One region of the Microbacterium longlingense genome, then DNA from elsewhere that is predicted to be linked to it. Evidence: riboswitches for the same ligand, from Rfam matches in the RefSeq annotation. Region 1 holds a riboswitch; the other holds the start of a gene.
What was found. A riboswitch is a leader RNA that binds a small molecule or an ion and turns the genes downstream of it on or off. The one in region 1 is predicted to bind glycine.

Region 1 (3,404 bases):
TGCGGGGATCACGGCCATCGCGGTGGCCGCTCGTCCGGTGGTCTTCGTGGCAAGCTTGCCTGTCCCCCTCTTGAGGAGAGGAGTGGCGATAAGAGTGACGATCATCCATCCGCTGCCCGCGATGCCGAGGCACAGCAGGACGGTGGCGAACACGGCCTGCGTGTAGCCCTCACCGCCGAGGGCGACACCGCGGGTATCGGCGACGATGCCGGCGCCGGCGACTTCGAACGCCGCCGATCCGATGAGACCGATGCGGGTGAGCGCGCCGGGTGTTCCGAACACGCTCAGCAGGGTGACCGCGACGAGGACGACCGCCAGCGACGGTCCGATCGAGACGACCGCACCTGCGCGGAACGAACGGCGTACGTCGTGAGGGCTCATGCCGACCGCAGGAGCGGCCTTGCGTACAGCCAGGTAGTAGATGACTGTCTGGGTGAGGATGAGGCCGAAGACGCCGACGACGGCTATCCACAGCACGGGGGAGTTGGCGACGGCGAGAATATCCGTCGAGTCCGAAACAATGGTGGCAGAAGGCAGATTCATGGGGACTCCAGAGGCGGAGATGGTCGCCACGCGGGAATGCGCAGCGAAGGTGCCTGCCCGCTCTGTCCTTGAGCCTGAGAGTGTCGCGCTTGTGACGCTTCTTCCCCTTCGGCGGGCCCCACGTCGGGCCGCTCTCCAGAGTTCCCCAGCCGCGGGTCCTGGTGCCTGAGAGATTGCGGGTACTTGCCCCTTCGGCGTCCGCTGCTGCGGAACTCTCCCCGACGGCTGTTCGACGACCGGTCGCCGCCGTGGAGCTCGGTGGCCGGTGCGAAGGGTGTTCGGTTGTGTTGCACACATTATGGACAGTGTCCGATTGCGTGTCTGTATCGATCCTGTAACAGCCGCGTTACCGATCGCCGCCCTGCGCCGGAATCTCTCAGACTCCGTGCCGAGACGAGCGGCCGCGCGTTCGACTCGGACGACGTCGTGCCCGTGCACCATCGGACGGCGACGTCACCAGGCGATACACAGAAACACTCCGCGGCCTCGAAGAGGCCTGAACGAGTGCATCGAGCCCACGGTGGCTCTCACCGTCGTCGCATGTCTCAGCCGGCGCATAAGCAATCGAAAGCTGCCGTTCTCGGCGCTCGCGCGGCCACAGCATCGATGTGCGGCGACGAGGCGTACCCGGCCATCGACCGCAAGGCGGCTGCGTTGTTCTCGCGACTCGCGCAGAACCGTCCGCTCTTCAGCGGAAACACGCGGTTGTCCCGCGCCCTGACGTTCGCCTTCCTGCACATCGGCGCGACGCGTCGCCGCCACGGACGACGAGGCCTGGGACCGTGTGCTCGCCGCTCCACGTCGCGGCGCCCCCTCCGCCCGGGGAGGGTCCACGCCGCTGCTCACCACCCGCCGGGGATTGCGGCGGCTCCCTTGACAGCGTCGGAGCTGCCTGCGTAGGCTCGCCGCGCAACCGAATACCGGGCCGCGCATCGTCTCGGGAGAACGCCGCATCGCCGGCTGCCGTAGGAGCAACCCCTCTCCGGAATCTCTCAGGCCCCCGTACCGAGACGATCAGGCCACTCTGAAAAGCGGTGCGTCGAGCACCCGCCGACGGGGCAAGCGCGAACCGCTCGCGTGAAATCTCTCAGGCCAATGACAGAGGGGGAGGAACTCACCCATATCCGCACGCCGTGCAGACCCAGGAGTTCCGCCATGTCACCCACCCCTGTTTCCACGATCGACTCTGTTTCCCCGATCGATCCCCTGACCGCGCCCCTCGCCCTCCTCGACCCGGCCGTCGCATCCGCGATCGACCGTGAGCTCGAACGTCAGCGCACCGGCCTGGAGATGATCGCGTCGGAGAACCACGCCCCCCTCGCGGTCATGCAGGCACAGGGCTCCGTCCTCACCAACAAGTACGCCGAGGGCTACCCCGGGCGCCGCTACTACGGCGGCTGCGAGTTCATCGACGAGGTCGAGACCCTGGCGATCGAGCGGGCAAAGGCCGTCTTCGGGTCGGCGTACGCGAACGTGCAACCGCACTCGGGCGCGCAGGCCAATGCGGCCGCCATGCATGCGCTCCTCACGGCGGGCGACACGATCCTCGGGCTGGACCTGGCGCACGGCGGGCACCTCACCCACGGGATGCGGCTCAACTTCAGCGGGCGTCTGTACCGCGTGGTGCCGTACCACCTGCGTGCAGACGACTTCCGTATCGACATCGACGAGGTGCGCGAGCTCGCCAGGGAGCACCGTCCCCAGCTCATCGTCGCCGGCTGGTCTGCGCACTCGCGCGTCATCGACGTGGCCGCGTTCCGCGAGATCGCCGACGAGGTGGGCGCGTTCCTGCTCGTCGACATGGCGCACTTCGCCGGACTCGTGGCGGCCGGGGTTCACCCCTCCCCCGTGCCGCACGCCCACGTGGTCACCACCACCACGCACAAGACCCTGGGTGGGCCGCGCGGCGGACTCATCCTGACCGACGATCCCGGCATCGCGAAGAAGATCAACTCCGCTGTCTTCCCGGGCCAGCAGGGCGGCCCCCTCGAGCACGTCATCGCGGCCAAGGCGGTTGCGCTCGGGGTCGCCGCGACAGACGACTTCCGCGAACGACAGGTCCGCACGGTCGACGGGGCCAGGGCGCTGGCCGCACGGCTCACCGAGCCCGACTGCGCAGCCGCCGGGATCTCGGTGGTCGGCGGGGGGACAGACGTGCACCTGGTGCTCGTCGATCTCCGCGCGTGCGTCCTCGACGGGCAGCAGGCCGAGGACAGGCTCGCCAGCGTCGGCATCACCGTCAACCGCAATGCGGTTCCGAACGACCCCCGGCCCCCGATGGTCACCAGTGGCCTGCGCATCGGCACGCCCGCCCTCGCGACGCGCGGATTCGGCGAAGCGGCCTTCCAGGAGGTCGCAGACGTCATCGCCCGCGCCCTCATCGCCGCGGACGGCGACGACCTCACCCCGCTGCGCGCCCGCGTCGACGCGCTTGCCGCGGCGCATCCGCTCTACCCCGGGCTCGCGCCGTTCTCGGCGACGAGCGCATGAACGTCGGTGTCTTCGACCTGTTCACCGTCGGCATCGGGCCGTCCAGTTCCCACACGGTGGGCCCGATGCGGGCTGCCGCCGACTTCATCGCACGCATCGACGCCCACGAGGCCGACACGATCGAGGTAGCCCTGTACGGCTCGCTCGCGGCGACCGGACGCGGACACGGCACGCTGACCGCGGTGCTGCTCGGCCTGGAGGGGTGGCGCCCCGAGACGGTGCTGCCCGCGCAGGTCGAGTCCCGCCGCGCGGCGTTCGAGAATCACGAGGGGCTGCTCCTGGGCGGAGTCCGCACGATCGCGTTCTCAGAGGACGACATTCGGCTCGATCCCTTCACCGAGCTGCCGGGGCACAGCAACGGCATGCGGTTG
Region 2 (3,404 bases), on a different contig from region 1:
CGACCGCGAAGACGTCGCCGCCGCCGCGGACCGCGCGCCGCGCGACCAGCATCGCCTCGACCACGGCGGTGGCCTCGTCGAGCATGGACGCGTTCGCGGTGGCGAGGCCGGTGAGGTCGGTCACCATCGTCTGGAAGTTGATGAGCGCCTCCAGGCGCCCCTGCGAGATCTCCGGCTGATACGGCGTGTACGCGGTGTACCACGAGGGGTTCTCGAGCACGTTGCGGCTGATCACCGACGGGGTCAGGGTGTCGTAATAGCCCAGACCGATCATCGCGCGGCGCACCGTGTTCTGCGCGGCGAGGCCGCGCAGCTCCGCGAGCGCCTCCGCCTCCGTCGCCGCGGCGGGGATCGCACTGTCGGCAACGGCGGCGGCATGGATCGACGCGGGAACGGCCGCCTGCACGAGCGCATCGAGCGTCTCGTAGCCGAGCGCGTCGAGCATCGTGCGCTCGGCAGCCGCATCCACGCCGATATGGCGGTCGGCGAACAGATCGCCTCGGGTGTTGTCCTCGGCCACCGCCGATCAGCCCTCGGTGTGGGCGACGTACGCGTCGCGGCTGAGGAGACCGTCCAGAGCGCCCGCTGCGACGCGGACCTTCAGGAGCCAGCCGCCGTCGAACGATGCCGAGTTGACCAGCGACGGATCGGCGACGACATCGTCGTTGATCTCGACGACCTCGCCGGATACCGGCGCGTAGAGCTCGGCGACCGACTTGGTCGACTCGATCTCTCCGACGACGGTGTTCGCCGCGATCGCGGTACCCACCGCCGGCAGCTCGACGAAGACGACGTCGCCCAGCTGCTCAGCGGCGTAGTCGGTGACGCCGATGGTCGCCACATCGCCCTCGAGGGCGACCCACTCGTGCTCTTCGCTGTAACGGAGCGTGTTCAGATCGGTCATTTCGTCCTCCGGTAGAAAGGCAGGTCGGTGACGGTCGCGGGGATCTTGGTGCCGCGCACGTCGAGGAACAGGTCGGCGTCGGCCGCCTGCGGGTCGATGAAGGCCATCGCGATCGGGTGGCCGAGGGTGGGGCTGAGCGCACCACTGGTGATCTCGCCGACGACAGCGCCGTCGGCGTCGGTGACCGCGTAGCCCGCGCGGCCGGCGCGACGTCCCTCGGCGGTGAGACCGACGAGCACGCGCGCGCCCTCGGCGGGCTCGATGCCGTCCTTGCCGACGAAACGCTCCTTGGCGGCCACCACCACGCGCCCGAGACCGGCCTGCGCCGGCACGATGTCGAGGGAGAGCTCATGGCCGTACAGGGGCATCCCCGCCTCGAGGCGCAGCGTGTCGCGAGCAGCCAGCCCGCACGGCACGAGACCGTGCGCGGCACCGGCCGCGACGACGGCATCCCACAGCGCCGGCGCCTGCGCAGCGGGCACCAGCAGCTCGAATCCGTCCTCGCCGGTGTACCCGGTGCGCGCGATCAGCAGCGGCTCTCCCGAGAACAGGCCGTCGGCCCAGGCGTAGTACTTCTGCTCGGACCACGGCACCGAGACCGCGGAGATGCCCGCGGTCTCGGCGACGATCTGCTCGGCCGCGGGGCCCTGCACGGCCAGGAGCGCGTAGTCGTCGCTGACGTCGACGACCTCGACGGCGAAATCGGCGGCGCGCTCGTGCAGTGCCTCGGCGACCGCGGCGCGGTTGCCGGCGTTGGAGATGATGAGGAAGCGCTCGTCGGCGAGCCGGTAGACGATGACGTCGTCGATGATGCCGCGGGGCTCGGCGAGCAGCAGCGAGTACTTCGCCTTGCCCACGGACATCGCGGACAGCCGCCCGGCCAGGGCGTTGTCGAGGTAGGCGGCAGCGTCGGCTCCCTCGACCGTGAACTCGGCCATATGCGAGATGTCGAACAGGCCGGCGCTCTCGCGCACCGCATGGTGCTCGGCGAGATCGGAGGTGTAGCGCACCGGCATCTGCCAGCCCCCGAAATCGGTGAAGGATGCCCCGAGCGCCTCGTGGCGCTCCCTCAGGGGCGTATAGCGGGGTTGGGTCATGAGCTCTCCCTCGTCGGATATCGGCATCCGACCGGATGACCGGATGCCGGAGAACTCCCCCTCTGTCATGGGCCTGAGAGCTTCGCACGGGCGCGGGGCCCGGCTTTCACCGTCGGCACGACGCCGGAGACGACGTCGTTTTTCAGAGCGGCCGGGTGCGAGCGGTACGCGTACCTGAGAGATTGGCGGGGAGGCTTGCTCCTTCGGTGCCCGGCCTGTTTCACCGGGGCTCTCCCGCACACACCATGCGGCCTGTCTTCACTTGTTCCCCTAGGGTACCGCGCCACGGGTCCGGCCCGATACGCCTGATCGGGCGGTGCGCGGACCGGCCGAGTGGGCCCGCTCCGGGGGGGGGGGCACACTCCCCCACTCAGGCAGATCCCGCCAGCCCAGCCGCGCACCGCCGCAACGGCGGGTCCGCGGGATTTGCGCGCACGATTCTGCCGGAGTTCGGCACGGCGCCGGATCCCGGCTCAACCGCGCGGGTTCGAGAGCCGCGGGTCACCGAGAACGAAGACCGCGTCGGAACCGGTGAGCGTGACGTCGATCGTGAGGCGGAGCACGCCGTCGACGTTGAGCGCGTCGATGGTCACCGGCTGCCCCAGCGCGAGGTCGGACGCCGAGAACAACGACCGGCCGTCCTCGGCCCGGATGTCGATCGCCGCTCGCGCGTCGCTCGAGGCGAGATCGGACACGCCGGCGACCGCGTCGAACTGCGCATACCCGCGCCCGAGGTTGTACGACACCGAGACCGGCCCGGCGCTCCAGGTCGGTTCGATGACGATCGCCTGGGTGTACTGCCGACCGTCGACCTCAGCAGGTTCCACCCGGACGCGGGTCTGGTCACCGCGCTCGACGGGATCCATGTCGGCGAGATACGTCGCCGCATCCCGACGGGCCACGTCGAGCGTCACCACCGCCTCATTGAGCGCCCCCGGCTCCGGGCGCTGCGCCACGACCGTCCCGTCCGCGGCGCCCTGCTCGGCGACTTCACGCTCCGCCACCTCGAACCCGGCCTCACGCAGGGCCTTCTTGGCCGCACTGACCGGCTGTCCGACGACATCCGGCACCTCGATGCTCCCCGTCGAGATCGTCAACACCACGAGCTCGCCGACCGCCGACCCGGCGGCAGGGTCCTGCGCGAGCACGACGCCGGCGACTCCCGCGTCGCGCCGCTGCTGGAGCGAGATCGCCGCGTTCGGAGCCGCGCCGAGGATCATCGCCCGCGCCTCTTCCTCGGTGACGCCGACGACGGAGGGCATCAGCGCCCGCTCGGCGTCGCTCCCCGCCGCTCCGCCGGGAGCATCCGCCGGCGGCGGTCCCGGCGGAGCGCAGCCCGCCAAGAGCGCCGTGGCAACCAGGACGGCTGCGATTGCGGAGCGCGAGGTGCTTTTCATGGTTCC

Region 2: another riboswitch for glycine. It lies ahead of gcvT (glycine cleavage system aminomethyltransferase GcvT); the one in region 1 lies ahead of glyA (serine hydroxymethyltransferase).

Annotation. Positions count from the first base shown of each region.
Region 1 covers NZ_JBYRJA020000007.1:131,553-134,956, forward strand. Annotated here, with positions in the region: gene AC3RXY_RS11700 (DUF5058 family protein) at 1-543, opposite strand, end outside; glycine riboswitch at 687-774, opposite strand; glycine riboswitch at 1,472-1,561, shown strand; glycine riboswitch at 1,562-1,655, shown strand; gene glyA (serine hydroxymethyltransferase) at 1,699-3,033, shown strand; gene AC3RXY_RS11710 (L-serine ammonia-lyase) at 3,030-3,404, shown strand, end outside.
Region 2 covers NZ_JBYRJA020000006.1:70,519-73,922, reverse strand. Annotated here, with positions in the region: gene gcvP (aminomethyl-transferring glycine dehydrogenase) at 1-445, opposite strand, end outside; gene gcvH (glycine cleavage system protein GcvH) at 527-904, opposite strand; gene gcvT (glycine cleavage system aminomethyltransferase GcvT) at 901-2,001, opposite strand; glycine riboswitch at 2,054-2,153, opposite strand; glycine riboswitch at 2,154-2,248, opposite strand; gene AC3RXY_RS10105 (PASTA domain-containing protein) at 2,475-3,263, opposite strand.